3 regions of the Pseudomonas veronii genome follow, and region 3 is predicted to be linked to each of the others. Evidence: riboswitches for the same ligand, from Rfam matches in the RefSeq annotation. Region 3 holds a riboswitch; each other region holds the start of a gene.

Region 1 (7,468 bases), 780 kb from region 3:
CCGGGCTCCTTCAGACTGGCCACTGCCATCGGCAACGGATTCAGGCCCGCCGCCTGCAGACGCTGGCAGAACACATCGATAAAACCGGTATTGGCCGCTTGCAGATGGGAGCGGTAGAACAGCACCGCCGCCACCGGGCACTCAGGATTCCAATCCAACTGCCAGTCGTTGAGGCACGCATTGGCCTTACGCGGGTGATAAATCGCGCTGCGCGCCAGGGTTTGCGGCTCGGCCCAGGCATAGTCGCGGCCCAGGTAGGCGCTGGCCAGGCAGCGATAAAAATCCAGCGCATTACCCAGGCCGCCCTGGCGCAGGAACTGCCACAGGCGGTCACGCGCTGCGGCATCCACGGTGCTGAGGCCGCTGAGTTCCGGGTCGGGGCGGTCATCCCCCGGCACCAGGATCAGCGTGACCCCGCGCTCGGCCAACGCCACCAGACGCTCGACGCCGTAACGCCAATAGCCGATGCCGCCGTGCAGGGAAATCAGGATGACCTTGGCGTGGCGCAGCACTTCATCGACGTACAGGTCCACCGATGCATGGTTCTGCACCTGCATCGGGTTGGCCAGGCGCAGGCTCGGGTAATCCTCGGGCAACTGCTGGGCCGCTTCGGCCAGCAGCGCCAGGCTGGAGTCGCCGCTGCACAGGATCACCAGCTCGGCGGGGGTTTGCCCAAGGTCGGCAATGTTGTCGTCCGCGACGAAACCGCCGGGCTGGGTCCTGAGCAGGTGCACGGGTTAAACGCTGAGGGCGGCGCGCAATTGCGCTTCGAGGCCCGCCGCGTCGAGGTCCTGGCCGATCAGCACCAGGCGCGTGATGCGCGCTTCGTCGGCGCTCCAGGCGCGGTCGAAGTGTTTGTCGAAGCGCGTGCCCACGCCCTGGATCAGCAGGCGCATCGGCTTGTTCGGGATCGCCGCGAAGCCTTTGACGCGCAGGATGCCGTGCTGCACCACCAATTGGCTCAGGGCGTCGAGCAGCAGGGCTTCGTCGGACTGGGGCAAGTCGATGGAAATGGAGTCGAACGCATCGTGATCATGATCATGATCGTCTTCACCTTCGTGATGATGATCGTGATGGCTGTGGCGACCGTCGATGTGCTCTTCAGAGCCGGCGCCCAGGCCGATCAAGACGTCCAGCGGCACCCGACCGCTGCTGGCTTCGATGATCTTCACCGCCGGCGGCAACTCTTCGGCGACTTCCAGGCGCACGCGGGCCAGGTCGTCGGGGCTGATCAGGTCGCACTTGTTGAGGATCACCAGGTCGGCGCTGGCCAGTTGGTCGGCGAACAGTTCATGCAACGGTGATTCGTGGTCCAGGTTCGGGTCGAGTTTGCGCTGGGCGTCGACCTGATCCGGGAAGGCGGCGAAGGTGCCGGCCGCCACGGCGGGGCTGTCGACCACGGTGATCACCGCATCGACCGTGCAGGCGTTGCGGATTTCCGGCCACTGGAACGCCTGGACCAAGGGTTTTGGCAGGGCCAGGCCGGAGGTTTCGATGAGGATATGGTCAAGGTCGCCGCGACGGGCAACCAGTTCGCGCATCACCGGGAAGAACTCTTCCTGCACGGTGCAGCACAGGCAGCCGTTGGCCAGTTCATACACGCGGCCGTTGGCTTCTTCCTCGGTGCAGCCGATGGAGCACTGTTTGAGGATTTCACCGTCGATGCCCAGCTCGCCGAATTCGTTGACGATCACCGCGATGCGACGGCCCTGGGCGTTATCGAGCATATGGCGCAGCAAGGTGGTTTTGCCCGAGCCGAGAAAGCCGGTAACGATGGTGACGGGGAGTTTGGCCAGTGTTTTCATCGGATGCCCTTGGGGGCGGGCATACGGGACGATAGGCCCTGCGCGACGCGCAGCAGCAGATTTCGTCACCGGATCACCCCGCCCGGTTGAATTGAAAAATCGGTTGCGAGGCAGGTCTCCTGGCTTGGGGCTTGCGGGTCTTGCGACCGGCGCTGGCTGCGCCTTCCCGCCTTGATGGCAGTGGCGTGGCAGTCAGATAAACCCTTCACAGTTGCGGGGGCAGCCGCGGCTTGAACCGCGTTCCCTTCTTAGCTTCGGCCTGGGCCGAAGAACCTCGAGGGTGCAAGGCTACAGGGGCTCAGTCAATTTGACTACCGTCGCCCTGCATGCTTTCCTACACACCTTGTTTCGGGTGCCCTTCACAGGGTGAAACGGGAAACCGGTGCGTCATAGCGATATGACCAGTCCGGTGCTGCCCCCGCAACGGTAAGCGAGCGAAGCGTCACGGCCACTGTGCGTTGTGCATGGGAAGGCGATGCTTTCAGGACTCAGTTCAAGAGCCCCCTCGCAAGCCCGGAGACCGGCCCGAAAAAAATCATCTAACAAACCCGCGGTGGGCGGGCGCTGTTTGAACCCTGCGTGCCTGGCTCGCGGGTTTTGCATGCGCTCGTGTCACCCTGAACCCCTGAAGGGACGCGCCATGTCGATCATCAGCAGCACCTCGTCTAGCACCAGCAGCACCGCCACCCTGAGCCAACGTCTGGGCGCCGCCATCGGCGCGTCGATCCTCGGCGCGTGCCTGGTGTATTTCGCCGGGTTCTCGCATATCGAAGCGGTACACAACGCCGCCCACGATACCCGCCACAGCGCCGCGTTCCCGTGCCATTGAGACCTGCCGACATGATCAAGCGTATTGCGCAAACCGCAGGTTTCAGTGGGCTGCTGGCCGCCCTGTTGTTGACCTTGCTGCAAAGTTTCTGGGTCGCCCCGCTAATCATGCAGGCGGAAACCTTTGAAAAAGCCCCGGCCGCGACGCAAGTGGTACACGAGCACGCCGCCGGCACCGCTGCACACGCCCATGACGCCGAAGCCTGGGAGCCGGAAGACGGCTGGCAGCGCGTGCTGTCGACCACCGGCGGCAATCTGGTGGTGGCGGTCGGTTTCGCCTTGATGCTCGCCGGGCTCTACACCCTGCGCGCGCCGACTCGCACGGCTCAAGGCCTGCTGTGGGGCCTGGCCGGTTACGCGACCTTCGTCCTGGCGCCAACCCTGGGCCTGCCGCCGGAATTGCCGGGCACTGCCGCCGCCGACCTGGCACAACGGCAGATCTGGTGGATCGGCACGGCGGCCTCAACCGCGGCCGGTATCGCGCTGCTGGTATTCGGTGGCAACTGGCTGCTCAAAGCGCTGGGCGCGGCAATCCTCGTGGTGCCTCATGTGATTGGCGCTCCGCAACCTGAAGTGCATTCGATGCTGGCCCCTGAGGCTCTGGAAGCACAGTTCAAGATCGCCTCGCAACTGACCAACATCGCGTTCTGGTTGGCGTTGGGGCTGATCAGCGCCTGGTTGTTTCGCCGCAACCGCGACGATCGATACACCGCATGACCCTCGTGGTCGGCCTGGGCTGCCAGCGCGGCTGCGAGTTTCAAGCCCTGCTGGACCTGCTGAACGCCGCCCTCGCCGAGGGCGGTATCGAGCGCCATCGCATCACCGCCCTGGCCAGCCTTGATCGCAAGCAGGATGAACCGGGCTTGCTGGCCCTGGCCCAATGGCTGAACCTGCCGCTGCACTGCTTCAGCGCGGCGCACCTGGCGATGTATGACGACCGTCTGAGCCACAGGTCCGCCGTCGCCTTTGCCCATACCGGTTGTTACGGCATCGCCGAAAGCGCCGCCCTGGCCCTGGCCGAACAACTCGGCGGCGCCCCTGCGCGCCTGTTGGTCCCGCGCAAAAAATCCGCCCGGGCCACCTTGGCATTGGCCTGCGTCGACTGAAACCGCGATAATCGCCGCTTCCGATCATGAGCGTTCCTCATGCTCGCGCGTTTTTTCACAGGATTTCTCCATGACCGTCTACTTCATCGGCGCCGGCCCCGGCGACCCGGAATTGATCACCGTCAAAGGCCAGCGGCTGATCCGCAGTTGCCCGGTGATCATCTATGCAGGGTCGCTGGTGCCGGCGGCGGTACTGGAGGGGCATCAGGCCGAACAGGTGGTCAACAGCGCCGAACTGCACCTGGAACAGATCATCGAGCTGATCAAGGCCGCCGATGCCAAGGGCCAGGATGTGGCGCGAGTCCACTCCGGCGATCCAAGCCTGTACGGCGCAATTGGCGAACAGATCCGCCTGTTGCGCGAGTTGGGCATTGCGTTCCAGATCATTCCCGGCGTCACCGCCGTGGCCGCCTGCGCGGCGCTGCTGGAGACTGAACTGACCCTGCCGGACATCGCCCAGAGCGTGATTCTCACCCGCTACGCCGATAAAACCCGCATGCCCGCCGGTGAAGACTTCGACAGCCTGGCCCGCCACGGCACGACCATGGCGATTCATCTGGGGGTCAATCACCTGGAGAAGATCGTCGCCGAACTGCTGCCGCACTATGGCGCGGATTGCCCGATTGCCGTGGTACACCGCGCGACCTGGCCGGATCAGGATTGGGCTGTCGGCACCTTGGCGGACATTGCCGAAAAAGTCGCGACCAAGGGCTTCAGGCGCACGGCGCTGATTGTGGTGGGTCGGGTGCTGGCCAGTGACAGTTTCAGCGCGTCGTCGCTGTATCGGGCCGGGCATGCACACCTGTACCGCCCCTAATCAAAAACATCAAAAAACAAACATAAAACACTGATTTAACTAAACAAATACAAAATAAAATGTGGGAGGGAGCTTGCTCCCGATAGCGGCGGGTCAGTCGACTTATCAATCGACAGATACACCGCTATCGGGAGCAAGCTCCCTCCCACACTTAATGTTCAGCGTTAGGTAGGTCGCGTAAGCGGCTGAATTTTAAGCATAAAAAAACGGCGCTCACGGGGCGCCGTTTTTTTGCTCGCAGCGAACACCTGACTCAGTAGTAGGCGTTTTCTTTCTGCGTATGGTCAGTCACATCGCGGACGCCCTTGAGCTCCGGAATGCGCTCCAGCAAGGTACGCTCGATGCCTTCACGCAGGGTCACATCCGCCTGGCCGCAGCCCTGGCAGCCGCCGCCGAACTTCAATACGGCGATACCGTCATCCACCACGTCGATCAAGCTGACCTGCCCACCGTGGCTGGCCAGCCCAGGGTTGATCTCGGTTTGCAGGTAGTAATTGATGCGCTCGTTGACCGGGCTGTCGGCATTGACGTTCGGCACCTTGGCGTTCGGCGCCTTGATGGTCAATTGGCCGCCCATGCGGTCAGTGGCGTAGTCGACCACCGCGTCGTCGAGGAACGCTTCGCTGAAGGCATCGATATACGCGGTGAAGCTTTTCAGCCCCAGCGCGGTGTCTTCCGGCTTCTCTTCGCCCGGCTTGCAGTAGGCGATGCACGTCTCGGCGTACTGGGTGCCAGGCTGGGTGATAAAGACGCGGATGCCGATACCCGGGGTGTTCTGCTTGGACAGCAGGTCAGCCAGGTAATCGTGGGCGGCGTCGGTAATGGTTATGGCAGTCATGGAAACTCCTCACAGGCTTGCTGGCAGTTTACGCCAAAATATTACGCAGATACAAAGCCCCAGTAATTTTGTCGGAAAAGCCTCGCCATCACCGTCAGAGGTTTTCATAGCGGTTCATATCCAGCACACCCTCTTCCAACGGTGTGGTTTCGCGGATGTAGGTCGACAGATCGTGGAAGTACTCCCAGAACTGCGGATGGCTGCGGCGCACACCCCAACGATCGACGATCTTCTCGAAGTGCTGGGCGTCGCGGGCACTTTCCATGGCCGCGACGAACGCCGGCACTTGCTCGGCCGGGATATTGAACATGAAGTTCGGATAACTGCTCAGCACGCCGGGGTAGACCGTCAACGTGTCCAGGCCCGGTTGATAGCGAGAAGCCTCACCCAGCATGAACGCGACATTACTGTGGGCACGGTTGCGCAGCAGGCTGTAGACCTCACGATGACCGGTGCGGGTTTCGATGCGCAGCATGGTCGCTTCCGGCAATTGGTCGATGACCTTGAGCCCCGCCGCCGGGCGTGACGTCAGGCGACTCAGGGCCTGCTCGGCATCGCGCAGCACCGGTTCGAGGCCCGGCCGCGAGCAGTAGGCGCCGACACAGCGATTGATCGGGTCCGGGCTGGCATTGAGGTCGCCATAACGGGCCAGCAACTGGTTGACGAAATCGCGTTTCGGGTCTTTTTCATTCAGTTTCAGGCCGGTGGGTTTATCGTCGTCGATCGACTCATAGTCCATCCACAACTTGACCTTGCCGCCGTTCTGATACCAATCGTCGAGGAAATCGTCCCGCGAATTGGCCGGCATCAGGCGCAGGAAGTTCTGTTCAGCGCCATTGCGGATCAGGTCGAAGTACAAGCGGGTCTGGGCCTGATGGGAGACGTTGCCGAACACGTCGAAGTTGACCACCAATTGGTAGTAGGTGCGCTCCAGCAACGGATAATCGAACAACCACATCGTCTGCGGGACTTCACCGATCAGGCCTTTATTGACCGACGCGCTGTCGAAGTGACGGAAGATGCTCAACAACGCATTGTCGTTGCCGGCCCACAGCGTCGACCAACCGGGCGCCGGCAACTCGCCATAGCGGTAGCGACGCAGCGCTTCGTACTCGTTGCGCTTGTCACGGTACTTGAGCCACAGGCTGAGCACGCTGCCCACGTCGTCGTTCTGCCCGGGCATTGCCAGCAACGGCGTGGCTCGGCCGCGATAGAGCGGATCGGTGATGTACAGGTCGTGTTCGGGGGCCTGGAACAGCGCCCAGAAGTTGTCGCGGATCACGTCCGTGGCGATCTGCCCGCGGCACACCGGGCCGCGGATGAAGGTGCGGACAAAGTACTCGGCGTTATCGAGCATGAACTGGTAGCGCGCCTGGGCCGGAATCGCCTCGAACGTCTCGAACGGGTTGGCACGACGGCCCGGACCGTAGCCCGGCAAGGCGCTGACCTGCCAGTCGCCGCTGTAGAACAAGGCTTTGACCCGTTCCATTTTCGCCGCGCTGAGCGGGTACGTGATGTGGGTCTTATGGACGATCACCCCTTGTATCGGCCACAGCCGGTAGTAGATCCGGGTACCGGGATCGTCGTTGGGGCGACGGGTATTGATCAGGTCGATCGGCTGCCCGCTGGGGGTGCGCGAGCGGACCCACTGGAAGAAATGCCCCGGCTCACCGCCTTCAAAATACAGATGTGCGATAAACAGGTGTTCAAACAGCCAGCGGGCGACCAGGCTTTCGCGGGCGCCGGGGGCGTTGAGCAGGTTTTCCCACTGCAGCACCTGTGCGGCTTCCTGGGCACTTGGCGCCACGCCTTGCTGGTCAATCGGCGCACCGGAGGCCAGCCAGCGTCGCAGGGTCTGGTACTGCTGGTCGCTCAAGCCGGTCACGGCCAGCGGCATGCCTTCATTGGGGTGCACGTCGGCGTAAGTGTCGAACTCCTCTGGCAGCGGGCACATGTTCTCGCGGTTCAGGCCCAGCACGATGTCCTCCGGCAGCTTGCCGTTGGGCTGCAACGGCGCGCGGCTGTGGCCCAGTTCGAGCATGCGCGCCATCAACGCAGCCTGGCTGCCTTGGGC
Region 2 (7,468 bases), 270 kb from region 3:
GCCGTTCAGTCAGCATGAAACCGATTCAGCTGCCCTTAGGTGTGCGTCTGCGTGACGACGCCACCTTTATCAATTACTACCCAGGCGCCAACGCCGCAGCACTCGGCTATGTCGAGCGGCTCTGCGAAGCCGACGCCGGGTGGACTGAAAGCCTGATCTACCTGTGGGGCAAGCAAGGCGTGGGGCGCACCCACCTGTTGCAGGCCGCGTGCCTGCGCTTCGAGCAGATGGGCGAACCGGCGGTTTACCTGCCGTTGGCGGAGTTGATGGACCGCGGGATCGGGATTTTCGACAACCTCGAACAATACGAACTGGTGTGCCTGGACGATCTGCAGGCCGTCGCCGGCAAGGCGGATTGGGAAGAGGCGCTGTTTCATCTGTTCAACCGCCTGCGCGACAGCGGGCGCCGCCTGCTGATCGCGGCTTCGACCTCGCCCCGTGAGTTGCCGGTCAAGCTGGCCGACCTCAAGTCGCGCCTGACCCTGGCGCTGATCTTCCAGATGCGCCCGCTGTCCGACGAGGACAAATTGCGTGCCCTGCAATTGCGTGCATCCCGTCGCGGCCTGCACCTCACCGACGAGGTCGGGCACTTTATCCTCACCCGCGGCACCCGCAGCATGAGCGCATTGTTCGATTTGCTCGAGCAGCTCGATCAGGCCTCTTTGCAGGCCCAGCGCAAGCTGACGATTCCCTTCCTCAAGGAAACCCTCGGCTGGTAGCCAGCCCTTGTATTTCGGGGGCTTCGGCAAATTTCAGGCGCCAGGAAACCTGCGTTTTGGCCGGCTTGGCCACGCAAAACACGCGCAAAGGGTATTAAGGGCTTAGATGTCATAACGCAAACAGTAAGTCACATGGATCACGATTGAATTTGCAAATCGATGTGATAGAAGGCATAGTCTCGACTTCTTTACACATCAGCCACGGTCGTGCCCATGCTAAATCGCTTCGCACCCCTCGTGCCTCTCGCACTTGTCGCTCTGTTGTTTGGTTGCGCCTCCCACCCTCAACAAGTGGCCGAGCAGCACAATCAACAGTATAAAAATCAGGCAAAATTCGTTGCTGCGCAGTCTTCCACTGTTTATGAGGAAGAGCTGGCAACCGAAAAAGAACTGGCCGCCTTCGCTGGCAACAAGCCTTATCAGCTTCCCGTTCTGGCCGACAGCATCCTCGAACGCGGCATGTCCCTGATCGGTACCCGTTACCGTTTCGGCGGTACCTCTGAAGCCGGTTTTGATTGCAGCGGTTTTATCGGTTACCTGTTTCGCGAAGAAGCTGGCATGAACCTGCCACGCTCCACCCGCGAAATGATCAACGTGAATGCACCGTTGGTCGCGCGTAACAACCTCAAGCCTGGGGATCTGCTTTTCTTCAGTACCAGTGGCCGCGGTCGCGTCAGTCACGCCGGTATCTACCTGGGCGATAACCAGTTTATCCACTCCAGCAGCCGCCGCAGCGGTGGTGTTCGAGTCGACAGCCTGGGCGACAGCTACTGGAGCAAAACCTTCATCGAAGCCAAGCGCGCACTCGCCATGGCCCCGACGACGATTACCGCTAGCAAGTAAAGTTAAAGTGATACTTGAAGTTTGACGTGTAAGCGCTAGAATCTCTGGACATTGTTGTAATCCGTTCGCGCAAGCCATGCTTGCGCGTTCTGGTTTTCAGCGTTCGGCAGCGAAAGCCGCATCCAGACCAGGATTGTTCTGCACATGTCGACCTCGGCCCGCCTGATTCTTATTGTTTGCGCCGCGCTGCTCAGCGCCTGCGCAAGCCGCCCGCAGCCTGCGCCCGTAGCGGCCAAGCCTAAACCAGTGTTCAACTATTCCAGCCAGAGTTCGCCGGTCGCTGAAGACGTGCTGTTCCGCGCGCTGGGCCTGGTCGGTACGCCTTATCGTTGGGGCGGCAATACGCCGGACTCCGGTTTCGATTGCAGCGGGTTGATCGGGTTTGTCTACCGTGATGCCGCGGGTATCTCTCTGCCGCGCACCACGCGCGAACTGATCGTGATGCGCGCCCAGGACGTCAGCGCACAGAACCTGCAAACCGGTGACCTGCTGTTCTTCGCCACGGGTGGCGGCTCGCAGGTCAGCCACGCCGGGATCTATGTCGGCGAAGGGCGCTTTGTGCATGCGCCGCAGACGGGCGGTACGGTGAAGCTGGACACCTTGTCCAAAGCCTACTGGCAGAACGCCTACCTGAGCGCCAAGCGCGTGTTGCCGGCTGAGCACTTGGCCCGCAACCCCTAAGCCAAACCAGGATCCAAATGTGGGAGGGAGCTTGCTCCCGATGAGGGCGTGTCAGTCCATGCATTCAGTGACTGACCCACCGCTATCGTGGGCAAGACGAATCGTCGCACCGCCCCTCCCACATTTGTAATAGTTACTTAGCCGCAGAAACCCGCCACACCTTATTCCCCACATCGTCCGCCACCAGCAAGTCGCCCTGCTTGTCGATGACCACGCCAACCGGTCGTCCCATGGCTTGTTCTTCGCTGTTGAGGAACCCGGTCAGCACGTCCACTGGCGGCCCCTTCGGCTTGCCGCCCTCGAACGGTACGAAGATCACCTTGTAGCCGCTGTGCGGCTTGCGGTTCCACGAGCCGTGCTGGCCGATAAACGCACCGTTGATAAAGGGCGCTGGGAGTTTGCTGCCCTCGGCGAAGGTCAGGCCCAGCGAGGCGGTGTGTGGGCCTACGGCGTAGTCCGGCGCAATGGCTTTGGCCACCAGGTCCGGGTTCTGCGGTGTGACGCGTACATCCACATGCTGCCCGTAATAGCTGAAGGGCCAGCCATAAAAGGCGCCATCCTGGACCGAGGTGATGTAGTCCGGCACCAGGTCGCTGCCGATCTCGTCGCGCTCGTTCACTGCCGTCCACAGCTTGCCGCTCTGCGGTTCCCAGGCCATGCCGTTCGGGTTGCGCAGGCCGGAGGCGAAGATACGGTGCTGGCCGCTGGCGCGGTCGACTTCCCAGATCGCCGCGCGGCCTTGTTCCGCTTCCAGGCCGTTCTCGGCGACGTTGCTGTTGGAACCGACGCTCACATACAACTTGCTGCCGTCCTTGCTGGCCACCACGTTTTTCGTCCAGTGATGGTTGATGCTGCCCGCTGGCAGGTCGATGACCTTGCTGCCGGCGGCCTTGATCGCGGTTTCGCCGGTCTGATAGGGAAAGCGCAACAGCTTGTCCGAATCGGCCACGTACAGGTCATTGCCCACCAGCGTCATGCCGAAGGGCGAGTTGAGGTTTTCCAGGAACACGGTGCGGGTCTCCGCGACCCCGTCATGGTCGGCATCGCGCAGCAGGGTGATGCGGTTCGGGCTCGGCACACCGGCGCCGGCGCGGCCCATGACTGTCTGCATCACCCAACCCCGCACGCCTTTGGCGTCGTCCGGCTTGGGCGGCGCGTTGGTTTCCGCCACCAGCACATCGCCATTGGGCAGTACATACAGCCAGCGCGGGTGGTCCAGGCCTTCGGCGAACGCCACCACCTGGGTGCCGGCGGCGGCCGTGGGCTGGGTGCCCGCCGGCCAGCCGATGGCCGGGGCGATGTTCACAGTGGGGATCAGGGTCTTGTTCGGCTCCGGCAGCTGCGGTGAAGGCCCGGTGCCATCGGACACCTTCAGGGTCGAGCTTTCCCCGCAGGCGGCGAGGGTGCCCGCGAGCATGATCAGTAAGGCGAGTCTTGTTTTATGCATGGTTTTCTCCTGGATGCCTGTAAGGGTAGAGGCGCCCGATGCGGCGATGGTTCAAGTGCAAGGCCAGCTTTAATTGACGCTCCACCCCCAACCCACTAACCTTCGCCGCTTGTTCCAGGTGCTCTGTGACCCACGGGTCGACTGAGTGAAACAGGGAAGCCGGTGAGTGAGCGCACTTGTACACAGTGCTGCCGCGATTCCGGCGCTGCCCCCGCAACGGTAAATGAGTCAAGACGGTGCTGTTTGCCACTGTATCGCCCGCGATATGGGAAGGCGCGCCGTCGGCGTGCGCTCTAGCGCGCCACTCATGAGCCCGGAGACCGGCCTGGATCATCCAACAGCATCACGGTGGGCGATGCTTGGCTGTCTGTTGTTGTTTTTTCCTGCCCGCCGTTTTTTGTCCAGCCCCAACGGAGAGCTGCCATGACCGATTCCCCCGAGCGCGACGAACGCCATCTGGCGCGCATGCTGCGCAAAAAAGCCGTGATCGATGAACGCATCGCCAATTCCCCGAACGAATGCGGCTTGCTGTTGGTGCTGACCGGCAACGGCAAAGGCAAGAGTAGCTCGGCGTTTGGCATGCTGGCCCGCGCCATGGGCCACGGCATACAGTGCGGCGTGGTGCAGTTCATCAAGGGGCGCAACAGCACCGGCGAAGAACTGTTCTTCCGCCGTTTCCCCGAGCAAGTGCGTTTCCATGTAATGGGCGAGGGCTTTACCTGGGAAACCCAGGACCGCCAGCGCGACATCGCGGCCGCCGAGGCCGCCTGGGCGGTGTCCCGCCAATTGCTGCAAGACCCGAGCATCGGCCTGGTGGTGCTGGATGAGCTGAACATCGCGCTCAAGCACGGCTACCTCGACCTCGATCAAGTCCTCAGCGACCTGCAGGCCCGCCCGCCGATGCAGCACGTGGTGGTCACCGGCCGTGGCGCCAAGCCTGAACTGATCGAAATGGGCGACACCGTCACCGACATGGGCATGCTCAAGCATGCGTTCCAGGCCGGTATCAAGGCACAGAAAGGCGTCGAACTTTGAATCAGCCCCGCCATTGCCCGGCTGTCTTGATCGCCGCACCGGCGTCCGGCCAGGGCAAAACCACGGTCACCGCCGCGCTGGCGCGCTTGCACCGCAACCTGGGGCGCAAGGTGCGTGTGTTCAAATGCGGCCCGGACTTCCTCGACCCAATGATCCACGAGCGCGCCAGCGGTGCGCCGGTGTATCAATTGGACATGTGGATGGTGGGTGAGCAGGAAAGTCGCCGCCTACTGTGGGAAGCAGCGGGGGAGGCGGACCTGATCCTGATCGAAGGCGTGATGGGGCTGTTCGACGGCACACCTTCCAGCGCCGACCTGGCGCGGCACTTCGGTGTGCCGGTGCTCGGCGTGATCGATGGCACGGCCATGGCGCAGACCTTCGGCGCCCTGGCCCTCGGCCTGGCACGCTATCAGCCGGACTTGCCGTTCGCCGGCGTGCTGGCCAACCGCGTCGGCACCCTGCGCCATGCGCAATTGCTCGAAGGCAGCCTCACCGAAGGCCTGCGCTGGTATGGCGCGTTGTCCCGCGAGACTGCTATCGAATTACCCAGTCGCCACCTGGGCCTGGTGCAAGCCAGCGAACTGAATGACCTCGACCTGCGCCTGGACGCCGCCGCCCAAGCGTTGGGCAGCAGTTGCGAGGTTGCGTTGCCGCCGCCGGTCACCTTTGCCGCACCGCCGGTAACCCGCGCCGAACCGTTGCTGGCTGGCGTGCGGATCGCCGTCGCGCGTGACGAAGCCTTCGCCTTCACTTACGGTGCCAGCCTCGATCTGCTGCGGGCGATGGGCGCCGAGTTGAGCTTCTTCTCGCCGATCCATGATCGCCAATTGCCAGACGCCGACAGCCTCTATCTGCCCGGTGGTTACCCGGAATTGCATCACCAGGCGCTGTCGGAAAACACCGCGATGCTGGAGGCGATCCGTGCCCATCACGCTGCCGGCAAACCGCTGCTCGCCGAGTGTGGCGGCATGCTCTATCTACTGGACTCGCTCACCGATGTCGACGGCCTCCGCGCCGGACTGGTCGGCCTGCTGCAGGGCGCTGCGGTGATGCAAAAGAAGCTCGCGGCGCTGGCTCTGCAAAGCGTCGAATTGCCCGAGGGCGTGTTGCGTGGGCACACCTATCACCACTCGCTGACCAGCACCGACTGGGTGCCCATTGCCCGTGGCGTGAGCCCCAATGGCGGGCGCGGGGCCGAGGCGGTGTATCGACAGGGGCGGCTGACCGCTTCCTACGTTCACTTCTACTTCCCCTCCAACCCCCGGGCCGTGGCCGCTCTGTTTGCGCCCGAGCGAGTCGCACCGCACGCTGCGCCACAGCACGAATCCACGGTGGAAGCGGGCTTGCCCGCGATAGGCTCATGACCGACAACGCTTTCCCCCAGGCCGAGCGCGACGCCGTCTACCGTGCCATCGCCGAACGCCGTGACATGCGTCACTTCAGCGGCGGTGACGTGGCTCCCGAACTGCTGCAGCGCTTGCTCCAGGCCGCACACCAGGCGCCGAGCGTCGGCTTGATGCAGCCGTGGCGTTTTATCCGCATCAGCGACCGCCCATTGCGTGGGCGGATTCAACAGTTGGTGGAGGAAGAACGCATACGCACCGCCGAGGCCTTGGGCGAGCGTTCCGATACGTTCATGAAGCTCAAGGTCGAAGGCATCCACGACTGCGCCGAAGTGCTGGTGGCGGCGCTGATGGATGAGCGCGAGCGACATATCTTCGGCCGGCGTACCTTGCCGGAAATGGACATGGCCTCGCTGTCCTGCGCGATCCAGAATCTGTGGCTGGCCGCGCGGGTCGAAGGGCTGGGCATGGGTTGGGTGTCGTTGTTCGAACCGCAGGCCCTGGCCGACCTGCTGGGCTTGCCGCCCGGCGCGAAACCCTTGGCGGTGTTGTGCCTGGGGCCGGTCGAAGCGTTCTATCCGGCACCGATGTTGCAGCTCGAAGGCTGGGCCGAACCGCGCCCGCTGAGCGACATGTTGTATGAAAATACCTGGGGAGTGCGTCAATGAGTGTGGCCTTGCTGTGTGTCGCTGCGGTGGCGCTGGATGCGCTGCTGGGCGAGCCCAGGCGCTGGCATCCGCTGGTGGCGTTCGGCAACTTCGCCGCGCGCATCGAGCAGCGTTTCAACAGCGGTGGCCGTGGCTGGCGCAGCCATGGCGTGACCGCCTGGTTTATTGCGGTGGTGCCGTTGACGCTGTTGGCCACCGCGTTGTCGTGGGCGCCTTACATCGGCTGGGTGCTGGAGATCCTCGCGTTGTACTGTGCCCTCGGCATGCGCAGTCTCGGCGAGCACGTGATCCCGGTGGCCCAGGCCCTGCGCGGTGATGACCTGGACGAAGCCCGGCGGCGCGTGAGTTACCTGGTGAGTCGCCAGACCAGTGAACTGGATCGCACTGAAGTCGCTCGCGCCGCCACCGAATCGGTGCTGGAAAACGGCAGCGACGCGGTGTTTGCCGCACTGTTCTGGTTTGTCGTCGCGGGTGTGCCGGGCGTGGTGCTGTACCGCTTGAGCAACACCCTTGACGCCATGTGGGGCTATCGCAACGAACGCTTCGAGCGTTTCGGATGGGCGGCGGCCAGGATCGACGATGTACTGAACTATATTCCGGCACGCCTGGTGGCGTTGACCTACGCCGTACTCGGTAAAACCAGGCTGGCCATCAAATGCTGGCGCCGTCAGGGCCCGACCTGGGACAGCCCCAACGCCGGTCCGGTGATGGCGGCGGGGGCAGGTGCCTTGG
Region 3 (7,468 bases):
AGCCCTATGAGAAACGACGACCTGGACCTGCGTGCCGACCGCGACGAACTGGACCACTTCACCCCGCGCGCGCCGCAAGCCAAGCGCCAGAAAAGCCTGGTTTTGCAAGTGGCCCTCGGCGTATTCCTCGGCGGGTTGGCCCTGTGGCTGGTGCAATTGGGTGCGACAGCGATAATGGCCAAATTGGCGATGGGTACCCTGCAATTCGGCGGCTGATGATGATTGAAAGGTGGAAGGGGCAAGCCCCCTCCCACAGTGGTTTTATGGGGTTGCCAGGACGCGTTCCTCCAGTAACCTTACGAAACTGTTTAGGCTTTGCGACACCGTGCCTCGGCGCCAGATCAACCAAGTGTGCAAGACGCGGAAACTGTCCGTCAGCGGCCACACACTCACCGTGGTAAACCCCGGCATGCTTTCCAACATGCTGCGCGGCATCAGCGCCAGGCCGGCCCCGGCGCTGACGCAGGCAAGCATGCCGTGGTAAGACTCCATCTCGAAAATCCGCCCCGGCACCGCGCCGTCCTGTGCGAACCAGCGCTCGAAGTGGTGGCGGTACGAACAGTTGGAGCGAAAGGTATAGATGCTTTCCCCGTTCACATCCTGCCCGCGGGTGATCGGCGCGTGATGCAGCGGTGCAATCACCACCATCTCCTCCTCGAACACCGCCAGGCCCTCCAGGGTGGCATGCAACACCGGTCCATCGACGAATGCCGCCGCCAGACGCCCCGACAACACGCCTTCGATCATCGTACCCGAGGGCCCGGTACTCAGGTCCAGCTCGACCTTGGCGTGCTTCTGGTTATATGCCGCCAGCAATGCGGGAATACGTACCGCTGCGGTGCTTTCCAGCGAACCGAGGGCAAACGCGCCCTGGGGCTCCTCCCCCGCCACCGTCGCACGGGCTTCCTGTACCAGGTCGAGAATACGCCGCGCATAGCCGAGGAAATTCCACCCGGCCGGGGACAGACGCAGGCGGCTCTTCTCGCGGATAAACAGCGCAACGCCAAGATCCTGCTCCAGTTGCTTGATGCGCGTGGTCAGGTTGGACGGCACCCGATGAATCAACTGCGCGGCGGCGCTGATGCTGCCTTGCTCGGCAACGGCCTTGAAGATTTCCAGCTGCACCAGGTCCAAATCATTCTCCAATCGTGAACGTATTGCTTAATATTATTCACTTTCCAGAAAAGATATAGCCCCTTACGCTGATTCCAATCCAAACCTTCAGCAGGACGGTGCCATGAACGCTATCGCTCACCAGACCCACGCCCTCTCGATCAACCCCGCCACCGGCGAAACGGTCGGCAGTTACCCGTATGAAAACGAGGCCCAGCTGGACGCCACCCTCAACCGCGCGACCGCCGCTTTCCGCACCTGGCGCCGCCAGCCGCTCAGCCAGCGCGCAGAGCGGTTGCAGGCCCTGGCCGGCGCGCTGCGTGAGCAAGCCGAAGCGATGGCGCAGATGATCACCCTGGAAATGGGCAAACCCATCGTCCAGGCCCGCGCCGAAATCGAGAAATGTGCGCAACTCAGCGAATGGTACGCCGCCCACGGTCCAGCCATGCTCGCCGCGGAACCGACGCTGGTGGACAACGGCAGCGCGCACATCGAATACCGCCCGCTGGGCCCGATCCTCGCGGTGATGCCGTGGAACTTCCCGGTCTGGCAAGTCCTGCGCGGCGCCGTGCCGACGCTGCTCGCCGGCAACACTTACGTGCTCAAACACGCACCGAACGTGATGGGCAGCGCCTACCTGATGAAAGCGGCGTTCCACAAAGCCGGCTTTGCCGAAGGCCTGTTCGAAGTGCTCAACGTGACCCAGGACGGTGTTTCCAAAACCATCGCCGACCCACGCATCGCCGCCGTCACCCTCACCGGTAGCGTGCGCGCCGGTATGGCCATCGGCGCCCAGGCCGGTGCCGCGCTGAAGAAATGCGTGCTCGAACTGGGCGGCTGCGACCCGTTCATCGTGCTCAACGACGCCGACCTCGACGCCGCCGTCCAGGCCGCGGTGATCGGCCGTTTCCAGAACAGCGGCCAAGTCTGCGCCGCGGCCAAGCGCCTGATCATCGAAGCCGGCGTGGTGGACGCCTTCACCGCCAAGTTCGTCGAAGCCAGCCGCCAACTGGTGATGGGCGACCCGACCTCAACCCATACCTACGTCGGCCCGATGGCCCGCTTCGACCTGCGCGACGAACTGCACGGCCAGGTCCAGGCGACCCTGGCAGAAGGCGCGACTCTGCTGCTGGGCGGCGACAAAGTGCCCGGCGCCGGCAACTACTACGCACCGACCGTACTGGCCGACGTCACCGACCAGATGACCTCGTTCAAACAAGAGCTGTTCGGCCCCGTCGCCTCCATCATCAGCGCCCGCGACGCCGATCACGCCGTGGCCCTGGCCAACGACAGCGAGTTCGGCCTGACCGCGAGCATCTTCACCCGCGACTCGGCGAAAGCACGCGAGATCGCCGACCAGCTGGAAACCGGCGGGATCTTCGTCAACGCCTTCAGCGTGTCCGACCCGCGGGTGGCGTTTGGCGGCGTGAAGAAAAGCGGCTTTGGGCGGGAGTTGTCGCACTTTGGCGTGCGGGAATTCTGCAATGCGCAGACGGTGTGGCTGGATCGCAAATAATCCACAGCAATCCCTGCGGCAAGGGAGCGTGATCCCGCGGGGCTGCGCAGCAGGCTCAGCAGCGGATATGCCGGCGCACGCACTGCACCAGCCCGTCCAGCGCCTCTGACTTCACTGGCGCGAGCACACAGACCGTGTGCTCGCGCTCACCTTCGGTCACGGTCAGGGTGTAATGCACCTGGCCTGGATTACCGGGTTCCGGCGCGGTGCTTTGCGGCAACTGAAAGAAGTGTGAAGCCTCGATCAGTTGCCGCAACTCTTGCTGGTCCGCCTCGGGCAGCGTCTCCAGTTCCACGGTGTTCGGTCGGGCCAGGCCCGGGAAAAACGCGGGTCCCCCAATTTCCTTGATCGAAATTTGCATGGCTGTTCCTCACCGCCCAGGCGGGTTGTCAGACGTTAATGCCCACTGCTTTCCAGCCTTCCTTCACCGCCTTGTGCTCGGCCTTGCCAGCACCGTACAGCCGACCGGCAATGTCGTAGGTGATGCGCGCGAAACGCAGAAACCCCGCGTTCGGCCGCAACCGCGCATCGCGTAACGCGTCATACCAGATACGCCCTGCGCGCTCCCAGGCAAACCCGCCGATCTTCGTGGCTACCTGATAGAACGCATGGTTGGGAATACCGGAATTGATATGCACCCCGCCGTTGTCCTCATAGGTCTGCACGAAATCGTCCATATGCCCAGGCTGAGGGTCCTTGCCCAGCAGCTTGTCATCGAACGCGGTGCCCGGCGCTTTCATCGAGCGCAACGCAGTGCCTTTGATTTTCTTGGTAAACAACCCTTTGCCGATCAACCAATCCGCATCTTGCGCCGTTTGCTGCAGCGCGTACTGCTTGATCAGTGAGCCGAACACGTCGGACAGCGACTCGTTCAACGCACCGGATTGATTGAAATACATCAGCTTGGCCTCATCCTCGGTCACACCGTGGGCCAACTCATGGCCAATGACATCAAGGGCTATCGTGAACCGGTTGAATAGTTGCTGATCGCCATTACCAAACACCATCTGGCTCGAGTTCCAGAATGCATTGTTGTAGTTCTGGCCAAAATGAACGGTCGCGTCCAGCGCCATACCGGCGTCGTCTATGGAGTTGCGGTCGAAGACCTGATCGAAAAAATCGAATGTGGCGCCCAACCCATCGTAGGCCTCGTCCACCGCCACATCACCACTGACGGGTTGCCCTTCGCCACGGATCAACTTGCCCGGCAGGCTATCGGCGCCCTCGGCGCTGTAGATCGAACGCCGTTTTTCGGCGCCCATGGGCAGGGCCATGTGGGCGGCCCCTTTGGCGGGTACGGCAACCATGCGCAACGAACGGAACGTGCTGTCTTTGGCGCGTGTGCGTAACGCGACTTCCCGTTGCGCTTTATCGCCGTTGCGGGCGATCTGGTCGAGCATGTATGGCGGGATCAGGCAGAAAATCGGGTTGCGATGCTGGCGAACACACATTGGCTGGCTCCATTTTGGCGTGGGGTGAACGTCCGGGTAACCGTTCAAGAATAGTCCTGCCGTGGCGGCTTGGGCCAAATTGTCATGAAGCTATGCTGCAGTAGTGTTAATCCGAGGACTGCGAGGAACTTACAATGCCCCCACGCGCCACCAAAATCGACCTTTCGCACCGCCCCCGGCTCGCCGACCTGCGCCCGTTGCTCGCGGCTGGCCCCAGCCTCATGGAGGCCAGGGCGGCGACTGCGCGTGTCACCGCGGCCAAGGACCTGCAGGACCGGCGCGGCTACGCTGAAGCGTTTCTCGACCGCTTCGTGGTGCCATGGCCCACGGTGGATGAAGCCCTGCTGGCTGACGTACAGCCGCTGCGCCTGGACTACACGCATTTCTCAGTGACCATGTCGCGCTCGAGGCGACTGGCACTCTACGTGGGCGCCAATATCGATGGCGCACAGCATGTGGATATCATCCGCAGCAACGACGCCTGGGCCTACGACGGCCGCCTGCCCATCAGCGCACAGGTGGGTGATGCGCTCTACACCGACAATGGCCTGGACCGCGGTCATCTGGTGCGCCGACAGGACCCCAACTGGGGTGACGCGGCCAACATCGCCAATGCCGACACCTTCCACTTCACCAACTGCTCACCGCAGATGAGCGGGTTCAACCAGAAGACCTGGCTGGAACTCGAGGACTACATTCTCGATAACACACAACGCTGGAAAGCCCGGGCCACGGTGTTTACCGGCCCGGTGTTGGCGGACGACGACCGCGTCTACCGGGGCGTTAAAATCCCCAAAGCGTTCTGGAAAGTGGTCGCCTACCTCAGCGACGACGGCAAGCCCTGCGCCAGCGCCTACATGATCGACCAAAACCGCGAGCTGGGTCAGCTCGACCTCATGTTCGGCCAGCTCAGAACCTACCAGCGCAGCGTGATTCAGATCGAACGCTTGACCGGTATCCGCTTCGCCAACCTGGCCGACTACGATGGTTTCAGCAATGAAGAGCGCGCCACGGGGACGCGAATTGAAGCGCTGATCCAGGGCCCTGAAGATATTCGTCTGTAACCGGACGACCTAAGGCTATATCGCCCCGCCGTGATCGACTACCATACCGCGCCGGTTCCCAAACGGGACTAATAGGGAATCCGAAGCGCGGTACACCGCGCCAATCGGAACTGCCCCCGCAACTGTAGATGCCGAGCCCGCTCCCCCACTGCCACTGGACCCCGTCCGGGAAGGCCGGAGCGTGGCGACGACGCATCAGTCAGGAGACCTGCCGGCCCAGCAAAATCACTAACCGGCGGGGTGTCCGGGAAGGACATCCTTGCCTGCCTCACCCGCAGCGGTCGAGGGCGTGTTTCCGAACCGTACACCCCCTGTTCCAGGTACGGCTCCAAGGAGATTGCCCAATGCTGCCACGCGTTACCGCCCTGCTCACCGGCCTGGGCCTGTGTGCCCTGGCCCAAGCGGCCCCCACTCAGTACCCGCTGACGGTGGAGAACTGCGGCAGCAGCCTGACCTTCGCGCAAGCGCCCGCCCGCGCCGTGACCATCGGCCAGGCTGCCACCGAAATGCTCTATGCCCTCGGCGTGGGCGATAGAGTGGTCGGCACGTCGCTGTGGTTCAACAACGTGCTGCCACAGTTCAAGGCGCTGAACGACGGCATCGAACGCCTGGCCAATAACGAACCGAGCTTCGAGTCGGTGATCGCCAAGCGCCCGCAACTGGTGGCGGCCGAGCTGGAATGGGTGGTCGGCCCGCAAGGCGTGGTGGGCACCCGCGAGCAGTTTCATGAGTTGAAGATCCCCACCTACCTGCTGCCCTCCGACTGCGAAGCCAAGAACAACCGGGTGGGCGCCGACGGCACGCGGCTGGAGCCGTTCCGCATCGACACGATCTACAAGGGCATCCGCCAGTTGGCGGAGATTTTCGACGTGCAGGATCGCGGCCAGCAACTCAACGATGAACTCAAGGCGCGCCTGGCCAAGTCCGTCGCCACCGTGCAAGCCAAGGGGCTCAAGCAGGCCAGCGCGCTGGTGTGGTTTTCCAGCGCCGAGATGGCCAGCGATCCCTATGTGGCCGGTCACAAGGGTGTCCCCGAGTTCATGCTGCAAACGCTCGGCCTGCGCAACGTGGTGCAGTCTGATGAGGAATGGCCCGCCGTCGGCTGGGAAACCATCGCCAAGGCCAACCCCACCGTGCTGGTGATCGCCCGCATGGACCGCCGCCGCTACCCGGCCGACGATCATGCACAGAAGCTCGCCTTCCTGCGCAGCGACCCGGTGACGCGCAACATGGACGCGGTGAAACACAACCGCATCATCATCCTCGACGCCATGGCCCTGCAGGCCAGCGTGCGGACCTTCGAGGGTCTTGAACAACTGGCTGCGGCCATCGACGGCTACGACCTGCCGAAATGATACGAACCCTACTCGCCCTGGTATTGCTACTGATCGCCGTGCTCGCCGGCGTGGCCATCGGCGAAACCGCCATCGCACCGCAGGTGGTGTTGCAGGTACTCGCCAACAAACTGTGGGCGGCCGGCTACGTGCTGGACCCGATCGATGAAGGCGTGGTGTGGAACTACCGCCTGACCCGCGCCCTGGTCGCCGCCGCATGCGGGGCCGGGCTGGCCACCTGCGGGGTGATTTTGCAGTCGTTGTTGCGCAACCCCCTGGCCGATCCTTACCTGCTGGGCATCAGCGCCGGCGCTTCGACCGGCGCAGTCCTGGTGGTGCTGATGGGCGTCGGCGGCGGCTTGGTTTCGCTGTCGGTCGGTGCGTTCGGCGGAGCGATGGCGGCGTTTGCGCTGGTGGTATTGCTCGCACGGGCCAGCGGTTCGTCCAGCGGCACCGGGCAGATCATCCTCGCAGGCATTGCCGGCTCGCAGCTGTTCAATGCGCTCACCGCGTTCCTGATCACCAAGTCGGCCAGCTCCGAACAGGCGCGCGGCATTCTGTTCTGGCTGCTGGGCAACCTCAGCGGCGTGCGTTGGCCGTCGGTGTGGCTGGCGGTGCCGGTGGCGGTCGCCGGGTTGGCGGTGTGCCTGTGGCATCGTCGGGCGCTGGATGCGTTCACCTTTGGGCGCGACTCGGCGGCCTCCCTCGGCATCCCGGTGCGCCGCGTGCAATGGGTGCTGGTGGGCTGCGCGGCGCTGGTCACGGCGGTGATGGTATCGATTGTCGGCTCCATCGGTTTTGTCGGGCTGGTGATTCCCCATGCCGCGCGCCTGCTGCTCGGCACCGGGCACTCGCGCCTGTTGCCGGCCAGCGCATTGGGCGGCGCGCTGTTTTTGATTGCAGCGGATGTACTGTCGCGCACCTTGATCAAGGGCCAGGTGATTCCGGTCGGCGTGGTCACTGCGCTGGTCGGCGCGCCGGTGTTTGCAC

What was found. A riboswitch is a leader RNA that binds a small molecule or an ion and turns the genes downstream of it on or off. The one in region 3 is predicted to bind cobalamin.
Positions count from the first base shown of each region.
Region 1: linked by a shared signal. The riboswitch ahead of PverR02_RS18070 (CbtB domain-containing protein) and the one ahead of PverR02_RS21780 (ABC transporter substrate-binding protein) in region 3 are both predicted to bind cobalamin.
Region 2: linked by a shared signal. The riboswitch ahead of cobO (cob(I)yrinic acid a,c-diamide adenosyltransferase) and the one ahead of PverR02_RS21780 (ABC transporter substrate-binding protein) in region 3 are both predicted to bind cobalamin.

Region 1 covers NZ_CP018420.1:3,997,000-4,004,467, forward strand. Annotated here, with positions in the region: gene cobN (cobaltochelatase subunit CobN) at 1-734, opposite strand, end outside; gene cobW (cobalamin biosynthesis protein CobW) at 738-1,805, opposite strand; cobalamin riboswitch at 1,898-2,097, opposite strand; cobalamin riboswitch at 2,139-2,348, shown strand; gene PverR02_RS18070 (CbtB domain-containing protein) at 2,446-2,634, shown strand; gene PverR02_RS18075 (CbtA family protein) at 2,646-3,350, shown strand; gene PverR02_RS18080 (cobalamin biosynthesis protein) at 3,347-3,739, shown strand; gene cobM (precorrin-4 C(11)-methyltransferase) at 3,810-4,556, shown strand; gene nfuA (Fe-S biogenesis protein NfuA) at 4,810-5,394, opposite strand; gene PverR02_RS18095 (fatty acid cis/trans isomerase) at 5,489-7,468, opposite strand, start outside.
Region 2 covers NZ_CP018420.1:5,044,671-5,052,138, reverse strand. Annotated here, with positions in the region: gene hda (DnaA regulatory inactivator Hda) at 15-719, shown strand; gene PverR02_RS22995 (C40 family peptidase) at 933-1,562, shown strand; gene PverR02_RS22990 (C40 family peptidase) at 1,707-2,243, shown strand; gene PverR02_RS22985 (PQQ-dependent sugar dehydrogenase) at 2,377-3,690, opposite strand; cobalamin riboswitch at 3,790-4,033, shown strand; gene cobO (cob(I)yrinic acid a,c-diamide adenosyltransferase) at 4,114-4,725, shown strand; gene PverR02_RS22975 (cobyrinate a,c-diamide synthase) at 4,722-6,089, shown strand; gene bluB (5,6-dimethylbenzimidazole synthase) at 6,086-6,736, shown strand; gene cbiB (adenosylcobinamide-phosphate synthase CbiB) at 6,733-7,468, shown strand, end outside.
Region 3 covers NZ_CP018420.1:4,774,924-4,782,391, forward strand. Annotated here, with positions in the region: gene PverR02_RS21750 (hypothetical protein) at 7-216, shown strand; gene ptrR (putrescine utilization regulator PtrR) at 262-1,134, opposite strand; gene PverR02_RS21760 (aldehyde dehydrogenase family protein) at 1,238-2,629, shown strand; gene PverR02_RS21765 (protealysin inhibitor emfourin) at 2,685-2,990, opposite strand; gene PverR02_RS21770 (M4 family metallopeptidase) at 3,019-4,080, opposite strand; gene PverR02_RS21775 (DNA/RNA non-specific endonuclease) at 4,215-5,144, shown strand; cobalamin riboswitch at 5,180-5,374, shown strand; gene PverR02_RS21780 (ABC transporter substrate-binding protein) at 5,489-6,499, shown strand; gene PverR02_RS21785 (FecCD family ABC transporter permease) at 6,496-7,468, shown strand, end outside.